Regions from separate parts of the Acetobacterium sp. MES1 genome, predicted to be linked through region 1. Evidence: riboswitches for the same ligand, from Rfam matches in the RefSeq annotation. Region 1 holds a riboswitch; the other holds the start of a gene.

The links. A riboswitch is a leader RNA that binds a small molecule or an ion and turns the genes downstream of it on or off. The one in region 1 is predicted to bind cobalamin.
Region 2: another riboswitch for cobalamin. It lies ahead of BI182_RS03065 (ABC transporter ATP-binding protein); the one in region 1 lies ahead of BI182_RS05835 (anaerobic ribonucleoside triphosphate reductase).

Annotation. Positions count from the first base shown of each region.
Region 1 covers NZ_MJUY01000013.1:400,021-405,686, forward strand. The annotation lists gene BI182_RS05820 (FMN-binding protein) at 1-196, opposite strand, end outside; gene BI182_RS05825 (MarR family winged helix-turn-helix transcriptional regulator) at 212-676, opposite strand; gene BI182_RS05830 (HAD hydrolase family protein) at 888-2,216, shown strand; cobalamin riboswitch at 2,281-2,429, shown strand; gene BI182_RS05835 (anaerobic ribonucleoside triphosphate reductase) at 2,555-4,915, shown strand; gene nrdG (anaerobic ribonucleoside-triphosphate reductase activating protein) at 4,912-5,418, shown strand; gene BI182_RS05845 (sodium-dependent transporter) at 5,629-5,666, shown strand, end outside.
Region 2 covers NZ_MJUY01000010.1:21,119-26,784, reverse strand. The annotation lists gene BI182_RS03075 (hypothetical protein) at 1-107, opposite strand, end outside; gene BI182_RS03070 (energy-coupling factor transporter transmembrane component T family protein) at 161-892, opposite strand; gene BI182_RS03065 (ABC transporter ATP-binding protein) at 880-2,379, opposite strand; cobalamin riboswitch at 2,687-2,856, opposite strand; gene BI182_RS03060 (YbhB/YbcL family Raf kinase inhibitor-like protein) at 3,062-3,544, opposite strand; gene BI182_RS03055 (CPBP family intramembrane glutamic endopeptidase) at 3,588-4,337, opposite strand; gene BI182_RS03050 (TetR/AcrR family transcriptional regulator) at 4,321-4,911, opposite strand; gene BI182_RS03045 (DUF2284 domain-containing protein) at 5,307-5,666, shown strand, end outside.

The sequences.
Region 1 (5,666 bases):
CGGCGACTTCATTGCTCCAGCGCCCGGCCGTATAAACACCGGTATAGGTGCCGTCTTCAATTCCTTTTAGATCGACGGGGTTAATCGCCAGATTTTCCCCAGCTTCCAGGCCGTTGGTGATGTAAAAAACGCCACCGGCGCCGACCAGTACCAATACCCCCAGAATACTGAGAAGAATAATTATTGCTTTTTTCATCTGCTTTTCCTCCTGTTATTTTGATTCCTGGTCCATTTTTTCCAGGTTGGCCAGCAATTTTTCAATAACCGACCGGGTCATTGCCAGTTCTTCGTCAGATATACCATCAAATAATTTTTCGGTAAAGATTTCTGATTTCTGCTGACTTTCTGTGCCAAACGAATCAACCGCATCGGTTAGCTTAATCCGGGTGATCCGGGCGTCATGGGGATCTTTTTCCATCACAACAAAGCCTTTTTGTTCCAGTTTAAGCGCCACCTGTTTGACATTCTGATGGGAACTGCCCATGCTTTTTGCTACTTCCTTAAGGGTTGGGTCGTGATCAAAAATATTCTGCACCACAATGGTCAGCAGCCATTGCTTGGTTGTCAAGTTGTATTCTTTCAGTTCCCGTTCCAACAGGGTGTCCATCTGGTTGGCGACGACTTGGACACCGCCAAAGATGAATTTTTGATCGGGCATTGAATCCATATTGTCCAAAATATAACCTCCACTTATCAATTAAGGTAATACATTACCTTAATTGATAATACATTACCTTTTTTTATCTGTCAATACTTTTTAGAAAAATTAATCTGTTTCTGAAAAAAGTTAAGGGGTATCTGTATTTGAAAGGGTTTGCAGAAATTTAAGCGGCAGAAAATTTCAAATGTGTGTTATTATAGACAGGCATCAGAAAGAGGAGAAGGTTATGCCAAAAGTAGGAATGCGAATTTTTAAAACATTTATAGCGGTTTATCTCTGCTTCTTAATCTATTTATTAAGAGGCGAGCAAGGCTCCCCCTTCTATTCGGCGATTGCGGCGATTTTATGCATGCAGCCCTATGTTTCCAATAGCTTTAAGGTAGCCATGAATCGAACCCTGGGCACCTTTATCGGTGGGGCGATGGGGTTGGGGTTGCTTATTTTTGAGCGGAGCTTCATCCCGGTGGATATGCCGATGCTGCAATATCTGGTGGTATCCTTGTGCGTTATCCCACTCATTTATTTTACGGTGGCCATCAAAAAACCAACGGCATCTTATATTACCTGTGTGGTTTTTTTAAGCATTACAGTGACCCATGGGGCCGATGTGAATCCGCTGATTTTTACCATTGACCGGATCGTGGACACCCTTATCGGAATCTTTGTGTCATTGGGAGTCAACGCGTTTCACTTGCCCCGGCGCAGAAACAGAAAAACGCTCTTTGTCACCAATCTGGATGGATCGTTGTTGAATTCCCAGGTCGAAATCAGCAGTTACTCCAGAATAAAACTAAACACCATGATCCGCCAGGGCGCTTTGATTACCATTGCCACGACCAGAAGTGCCGAAACCCTGCTGCCCCTGCTGGAAGGCGTCGAAATAAAGGTTCCCGTTATCATGATGAATGGGGCGGTTTGGTATGATCTGGAAAAACGAAGTTATTTAAGCTGCAAAAAAATGAATCCGGAAGTGGCCAGGCAACTGATTGCTGTTTTTGAAAAACGGGAGCTGAATTGTTTTACCCACACCATCATCAATGATGTCCTCCATGTTTATTACACCAGGCTTATTAATCCGGTGGAAGAAAAAATCTATCATTCCAAAAAGCGACTCCCGGAACAGAGCTATGTGTGCGGCGAGGTGCCAAATGATCAAAGCGTCTTATCGATTATGGCAGTGGATCAGAAGGTGACGATCGTCCAGGTTAAAGCGGCCATCATGAAGCTGGAAATTGCCTCAGCGGTTAATGTTGAGTGCTATCCGGATGATCAACATCCGGGCTATTACTTTCTCGAAATAACCAGCCGGGAAGCCTCGGTGAAAAATGCCATCATGGATATGAAAGCCCGATATGCGACCGATACAGTGATTGCGTTTGGCAATGACATCAGGAATGCAGCGATGCTGGAAGCCGCCGATTTTGCTTATGTGGTTGAAAATGCATCCATTGAACTAAAAGAAATGGGCTGGCCGCAGATCGGAGCGAATGACGATGATGCAGTGGTCAAGACCATCAGTCGCCATTTTTACGCGAAACCGGGGAGCTTTAAATAATGATAACCGTTTGCAGATAACAACCGGTTTGACACCACATCTTGTATGTGATAAAATTAAAACAACCAAATATGAAGATAATGGTGCTGTGCCAACCGGTGCAGCATGGGGGAAGCCGGTGCAAATCCGGCACGGTCCCGCCGCTGTAAGGGGGAGATTTTTTTAAAAAGATCAAGCCTAAGTCAGATTACCCGCCGTTATTCGTCACACCAGACTCTACGCGTGATAGAGGGTGTTTGAGCCAAGCAATCTGAGGCCTCTTGACCCACGCCGTCGAGAGGTTTTTCAATGCCCGAAACAACAAAAAGACTCGCAGGAAAGTAGGAAAACAAACCAGGATGATTACGAAGATCAAAAAAAGAGATGGACGAGAAGCGCCTTTTAATATTGAAAAAATTGCCAATGCCATTTTTAAGGCCGCCAGTGAAATCGGCGGCCAGAATTATCAGACCGCCATGGAGCTATCTGAAAAAGTGGCCATCTATATCGAACAGGAAATGAACACCAAAACCCCGACGGTGGAAGAAATTCAGGATGCGGTGGAAAAAATTCTGATCGAAACCGGACATGCTAAAACCGCCAAGAAATATATTCTCTACCGGGCCGAGCGAACCCGAATCCGGGAAATGGATACCCGCTTGATGAAAATATATGAGGATCTGACCTTTAAAGAAGCCAAGGACAACGATGTTAAACGGGAAAATGCCAACATTGACGGCGACACCGCCATGGGGACGATGCTGAAGTATGGATCAGAGGGCGCTAAACAGTTTTATGAAATGTTTGTCCTCAATCCCGAGCATTCAACCGCTCATAAAGCCGGTGAAATCCACATTCACGATATGGATTTTTTAACCCTGACCACTACCTGCTGTCAGATTGATTTAGAACGCTTATTTAAAGATGGGTTTTCGACTGGTCACGGCCATCTCCGGGAACCCAACGATATTCAGAGTTATTCGGCGCTGGCCTGCATTGCCATTCAGTCCAACCAGAATGATCAGCATGGCGGACAGAGTATTCCCAACTTTGACTATGCCATGGTGCCGGGGGTGAAAAAAACTTTTATCCGGCTCTATCGGGAGAATTTGGCCAAGGCCCTGACCTTATTGACCGATACCAAAAATGCTTTAGCCAAGGTAAAGGCCATCAGTGAAGATATCGAAAAGAAACTGGGGTTAAAGCCCGAGCTAAATCAACCGAAGAATTATCTGGAAGCCGAAGCCCGGAGTTTGGCGTTATGGATAGCGGATGCCAACAGCATCAGCCGGGCTCAGAATTTTGCCATGGAAAATGCCGAACGGGAAATTGACCGCAGTGTTTATCAATCCATGGAGGCCTTTGTTCACAATCTCAACACCATGCACAGTCGGGCTGGGGCTCAGATTCCGTTTAGTTCCATCAACTACGGGATGGATACCTCAATTGAGGGGCGTCTGGTCATAAAAAACCTGCTGTTAGCGACGGAGGCCGGGTTGGGGAATGGCGAAACCCCGATTTTCCCAATCCATATTTTCAAGGTGAAAGAAGGGGTTAATTATAATCCCTGGGATCCCAATTATGATTTGTTTAAATTGGCTTGTCGGGTTAGTGCCAAGCGCCTGTTTCCGAATTTTTCCTTTCTGGATGCACCCTATAACCTGAAATATTATCAGGCTGGCCAGCCGGAAACAGAAATTGCCTATATGGGCTGTCGTACCCGGGTGATCGGTAATGTCCATGATCCCAGTCGGGAAATCACCTATGGCCGGGGAAACCTAAGTTTTACCACCATCAATCTGCCCCGGATTGCCCTAAACAGCAAGGGGAATCCGGACGTGTTTTTTACTGAGTTGGATCAGAAAATTGATCTGGTGATTGAGCAGTTGCTGGAACGGTTTGAAATTCAGGCCCACAAAAAAGTTAAAAACTTTCCTTTCCTAATGGGCCAGGGCGTTTGGATTGATTCTGCAGATCTGACCGACGAGATGGAAATCCGGGAAGTACTGAAACACGGCACCCTGAGTATGGGCTTTATCGGCCTGGCGGAATGCCTGACGGTTTTAACCGGCAAACACCATGGCGAAGCGGCAGACGTACAGGAGCTGGGGCTTGCAATTATTGGCCACATGCGCAAGCGGATGGATGAAACCAGTCAGGTCTATGGCATGAACTTTACCCTGCTGGGCACCCCGGCCGAAGGGACTGCTGGCCGCTTTGTCAAGCTGGACAAACAGGTCTTTGGTGAAATCCCCGGGGTAACGGATCGGGAGTATTATACCAATTCGTTTCATATTCCGGTTTACTACCCCACCAGTGCCTATGAAAAAATTACCCTGGAAGCGCCCTATCATGAGTTGACCAACGCCGGACACATCACCTATGTGGAAATGGACGGTGATCCGCTTGATAATCTGGAAGCCTTTGAGAAGGTGGTTCGGGCGATGAAGGAAGCTGGCATCGGCTATGGTTCGATCAATCATCCGGTAGATCGCGACCCGGTTTGCGGCTATACCGGCATCATCGGCGATGTGTGCCCGAATTGTGGACGAAGCGAAGGCGATGTTCCCTTTGAGCGGATTCGTCGGATTACCGGTTATCTGGTGGGCACCCTGGATCGTTTTAATGATGCCAAAAAAGCGGAAGTAAGGGATCGAATCAATCATTTCAATGCGACCAGTCAAATGGCTGGTGGGGAACGGTTGGAGCAATTGCAGTGACCTCCCAAATACGAATCGCCGGGGTCGTCAAGGAATCGATCGTCGATGGCCCGGGTATCCGCTTGGTGGTTTTTGCCCAGGGCTGCCCCCATCATTGCGAGGGCTGCCACAACCCGGCCACCCATGATTTTAACGGCGGTCAACTGGTGGCGATAGACGCCATCATTGACGAAATGAAAAAGAATCCGCTACTGGATGGCATCACCCTAAGCGGTGGCGAACCCTTTTTGCAGCCCGAGGGCTTTAGCGAGCTGGCCAAATGCGCCCAGGCAGCCGGTTTTCATGTGATGACCTATACGGGCTACACCTTTGAAACGCTGTTGGAAAAAAAGGATCAGCGGTGGCAGCGACTGCTCAGGTATACTGATCTGCTCGTGGATGGAAGATTTGAAGCGGAACAAAAAAGTTTGCTGCTAAAATTCCGGGGCTCACATAATCAGCGGATTATTGATGTAAAAAAATCACAGCAGAAAAACCAGCTGGTACTTAGCGAGATCAGCTAAAAATCAATCAAAAGCAATCGTTTTTTTAACGGTTGCTTTTTGATTTAAATGATTAGTGACCTAAATAGATGATTTAATTAAAAAAAAAGTACTGGCAAAAAATATCAAAACGGTTAAAATAGTAAAGGTGCGAATTTGTTCGAGATACACGGACAAAATAGCGTAAAAAAGCAAAAATAAATTTGCGATCGAAACGGTTGGAGGAATTGTGTGGATAAACGAAGTGAGTTTTCAAGTAAAATAGGTTT
Region 2 (5,666 bases), on a different contig from region 1:
ATCTGGCAGGCGATCACAAAGACGATCCCCATGATGACGGCACCAATTAAAGATTTGGTGTCCGTTTTAAAAATACTTTTTTTCCCAATTGCTTGTTCGTTTTGCATGTTATACTCCTTTTTTGTATAAATTAATTTTTATCTATGCAGTTTTTTAACTGTTATAAAATGGTTTTAATCAAGACTCCGCCAAACCCGATCATCAGGCAGACGATGGTCATTCCTTCGAGTGGCCGGAGATTGATTTTTTTCTGAAAATTTCGGGTTGTATGGCGGCCGTAGCCTCTGAGTTCCACCGATAGCGCCGCATCACTGGATATCCGCATGGCTCGATACATCAGCGGTAAAATTGAGGCCGGCAGGTTGCGGATTTTCTCAATTACGGTATCATTGGGTACCCCCCGGACCGACTGGCTGTCACAAATAGCTTGGTATTCCCCAATCATCACCGGAAAAAACCGGGCTACCATTGGCACCAGCATCGCATAGCGATAAGGAATCCGCCAGTGAATCAGCATCTGAGCCATATCCATAGGATCGGTATGAACCCCGAACTGATAGGCCGAAAATGAGATGATACCAATTCTTAAAAAAGCCAGCATGGAAGTGGCGATAAAGCCGCTGTAAATCTGCAGCATCCCCCAGGAATAAAGCAGCTCACCTTCACGCCCAAAGATCAGATTGATAATCAATACCTGGGTGCCGATAATCAGCAACACAATTGACAGCATTTTAAAAGCTTTCAACGATTTCTCCGAGAGCAGTTCAGAAATCAGGATCACCCCCAGCAGAATGCCATTGAGAAGCATACTGCGCGACATCAGGGCGGTCAGCACAAGAAACAGACACCAGGTCAGTTTAAGCCGCGGATCCAGTTCTTTTAGATTAAACATTTAAAATCGCCTCCTTCGATGAGTTCCAATCGAGCCAATTCGTTCAGATAATTGTCTATTATTTCGGCTTTAAATTCCAAAGCCAGTTGATGGTTGTGCATCACCACAATCCGATTGGCAAAATCTCTGGCTTCAGTCAAATCATGGGTTACCAGCAAAATGGTGACTCCCTGACTGCTGAGATGGGCCAGTTTTTCCATGACCACTTGACTCTGGGCACTGTTTAAGCCGGAGGTCGGTTCATCAGCAATGATCAACTCGGGGTCATTAATGACCACTGACCCCAAGGCCAATAGTTGTCGCTGTCCCCGGCTTAACCGCTGGGGATGGATTTCGTCCAATCCTTTTAGGCCGATCAGAGCCAAGGTTTCTTGAATCTTTTGTTCGATTTGCTGCGCACTGAGGTTCTTATTTTTTAAAACATAGCTGATTTCATCGCGTACCGAGCTGCAAAAGATCTGATCATCGGGGTTCTGAAACAGAAACCCGATCCGGCGCCGTAGTTCGCCCACATTTTTCTTGGTCACCGGACTTCCAAATAGTTCCACCGAGCCCGAGGTTGGTTTGACCAATCCTTCAATGAGCTTGAGCATGGTGGATTTACCGGAACCGTTCTGGCCGATGACCGCTGTGAAATCGCCTTTTTTCAGACTAAAATTTAGCGGCTGACAGCCGATTATCCCACCTTTGTAGGTATGCGATGCACCGCTTAACTTAATCACGTCGAACCGCTCATCCACTTGGATCGGTTTCGCCCGGCGATTGGTTTTCCGGCAGCCATATTTTTTCTGATATTCACCAACCGGCAGAAAATCTTTGACCGTCCCAGCTTCCATTACAAGCACCCGATGGGCATCTTTCAAAACTGCACCAGATTTATCCATAACGACCAGGGTGGTCACCTTTTTCTCCCGGTTCAACCGCCCCAGGTGCCGATAGAGTTCCGAGCTGGTTTTGGGATCCAGTTCGGCCGTGGGTTGGTCCAGTAGTAGGATCGGGGTTTTCATTGCCAGAATACTCCCCAGCACGACCTTCTGGGCTTGTCCGCCGGAAAGGGCATCGGTTGTCCGATCTGAAAATGCCCGGATTCCGAGAAAATCCATGACCGCATTAACCCGATACTCAATTTCATCCTGACTCAAATTGAGATTCGCAACCCCAAACGCCAGTTCATCGCCAACCCGACGATTGACCATCTGGTTTTGCGGCTCCTGCATCATATAGCCCAGATAGTCAGTCATTTGGCAAAGTGGTATCTTTGACACATCCCGATTCGCTACCGTCACCGTTCCATCCAGTTCACAGGGATAAAACTTCGGCGCCGCCGATGTAATCGCATGAAGCAATAACGATTTACCCGATGCCGCACCACCGGTAATGGCAATGAATTCGCCCTCATTGATATTTAGTTTGATGTTTTTAAGCGCTGGTTCCGGTTCGTCGGGAAATGTCAGCGCTGTAATATCCAATTGGATGATCGGTATCATGGAATGGCCTCGTGATTGAATTTTTTTAAAATGACGGTTTTAGTATAAAGCCGAATACTCCGGTCTTTGCTACGCATAAAATTACTGCCGTTTGGTATAAGACCGTGCACTCCGGTCTTCGCTGCGCTGCGACCTTCGTCGCGGGCTACGCCCTATGAAGAATTTGAAAAATGAAATTTTTTATAAGCGAGCTTAATAAAACTTCATTTCCCAAATTCTTCACACGGCTTTATGCTTTCGCGCAAAATAAAAAGTTTCGACTATCCCAGGGTAATCCTAAGGATAGCCGAAACTTTACCGTCGTTTCATACTATATCAATTCATGGCAGGTCTCCTGACTCTGGTTTATCTGTTTTTGCGCCTTCCCGTTTCCAGTGGCATCTGCAAAAACAAAACCATTACAGTGATGGGTTCGTTCAGGATTTTCACCTGATTCCCTATTCTCCTTTGTAAGGCACCATAAATCGTATATCTGTTAAGTTGTATTAATCATAGCGAATTTATTGACAATTGTCAACAGATTAACAAAATTTTTCTTTCTGATTCATCATATTCATTGTTAAAACTGGCAAAATCAATCGTGCCTGTTCTTAAAAAGCAGAGTTGTATCTCGCTTAATGAACAATCGTCTAATTTATCTGATCAGTATTGGCGCTCTGTTCTAATTTTTCTTTATTTTCAGTTATCGCTGATAAATTCCAGTAATACTGCTCTGTTGCATAATATGTCCGTTCATCGCTTCAAGCAACTGCTTTTTTCGGGCACTGCTGTCAAGCTCCAAAAAACAATCAAGTACATAAAATTGAAATAAGTAACGATGACTGTTCCTGACGAAAACCGGCTGTTTCGGTCCCCGATAACGGTTACGGCCATATCCGCATCCCTGTTTTGCGTCACCCAGCACGGGCACAATCGAACCATAGGGTATATTTTCAGAAATCGTTTCTGATTTGGGAATATTCCAGATCAACCAATGATTATAGGCCTCAATTAAAGGAATATCCAGATCATCCATAATAATCGCTATTGATACCGCTTCGGGAGCCAAATTTTTTAATTCAAAAGGGGGTGAACTATCCTCCCCAAATCCAGTATGCCGTTTAGGCATCAGACCATTATTTTCAAACGAACGACTGATGACTTCAAGATTTTTCCGATTCTTCATAACGATTCCTTTCTTTGTGTTAAATCACCATACCGATACAGTTTTACTGATCCAGACAGTGTTGTTTGTCGCTTGCGCAAGTTTTTTGTGGTAACCTTTTTAAAAAAGCGGCATACCCAAGGCTAATAAGAATCAGCACAACACTTACCACTGTATCTTGTTCAAAAGTTGATTGTCCTGAAAAAACACTGAAGGCATTTAAAACTCCATGGGTAAAAATACCAGGCAGCAAGCTGCCAGTTTTGATAAAAAGAATGGTAAACAAATACCCGATGGCAATGGCATAACCAATCTGGAGAAAGGTTTGCCAATATTCAGCTCCATTTAATAAATTAACACTGTGTCCAATCCCAAACGTGACACTCGATATGATTATTGCCAACCTTGCTCTTTTTTGTAAAATCGCTTTAAATAAAAAACCGCGAAAGATCACTTCCTCAATAAAACCAACAAAAAGCATCGTGACAAATACCAGAATCGTTTCAAGTGGCGGATATCGGATCGTTACTCCACCCCATAAATTGACGCTGGCAATGATAATCAGCGGAATAAAAAACAGATATCTTTTAAAATCGCCCCTTGCAACGTTACAAAGGCCATAGTACGATTGCAATTCATTTCGCCGAATCCACCTAAACAACAGAAATGAAATAGCCCCCCCCAGCATCGCTGAGAAACATGATCGGATACCTACCGAATCGGACAGGGAATCAGCCAGACTAAACAGAACTACATAAATGGCAATCCACACCAACGCAAATGCTAACGGATTCTTTTTAAATATATTTGTCATTTTTCTCTTCCCCCGCTTTCAAAGTTAGTACGGCCCCTTTAAAACCCACCTTTAACAAATTCAGAATATGTGCTTCATCAAAGGTCATTTGATTATTCGCCAACAAGCTCGCAATACCATGAACCATAAAAAAGATTTGCTCGAACAACGCCTCAGCCTGACCGGGTGACAATCTAATAGCCTGGGATAAAATCTCTAATACGGGTCGAAGTTCTTCGTCTCGTATAATTTCGAGCAATTCTTTATCAGCAAACTTATCAGACTGAAAAAGGAATTTAAAAATTGCTTTTTCCATTACAGCAAATCTTATATAGCGTATCCCAATTTCCAACAGCGGATTGCTTTCATCATAACCGAAATCCATAATAAACGCAGTATGGTAAGCATCCGCTTTTTTGTAAATAATGCTTTTCAACTCATTCATTCCTGAAAAATAATACATAATTGGCTGAGTCGAGCAGTTCAGCTTTTCAGCAATTTTCCTGGCATTAACTATCTCGATTCCGTCAGTTTTTAATAATTCAAATGCAGCATCAATGATCATGTCCTTTGTAATTCTTGCTTTTGGTGGCATGGTTAAGCCTCTTCCGTATTGCGATTTTTATAATATAACAGCAGTAATATAACTATTGTTATATTACTGCTGTTATATTCGTTTGTCAACAGATTTTATTTAGTTTGGATTTTCGAATCCAAAATCCCCGGAAAATTGATTCATCAGACCATCACATTGTTTAAAACAACCATTTCACTTTAAGCTAATCCCTATGGTAATTATCACGATTACGAGCGAAAATTTAAGTTAAATCTATATCGTCGATGGATCTCTTAGAATTAACTTATTCTAAAGAATCAAACTCTTTTTACATCAGGGATAAGTTTTTTCTATGAAAAAAATGGTTATGGATCTATAATAAAGTATCGAACCGATGTTTATTCGTATTGAAATCGAAGATAGGAAGGACTACCATGACAAAACAAAACACTACTGCCGATCCTTTTTTAACCGGCTACGATCCCCATACCCATGGCGGCCAGTTTCTGGAAAACCTTGCAACCGCCAACTGGTTATCCGAGGCTTTATTCACCGCTCTGGAATTGAATTTTTTTGAAATTTTAAACGCTTTCGGGGATGATGGCGCCAGTATTCCTGCGCTTTCAGAAAAGCTGGGAACGGATAATGCGGCCTTGTCATCCTTTCTGCCACTACTGGAAAGCCTGGGACTAATTTTCTGTTATCAGAAGAATTACAGTAACACCATCATAACCAGACGCTACTTGCTGTCATCCAGTCCGGATTATTTGGGTGATGCCATCAAATTCCGAAAA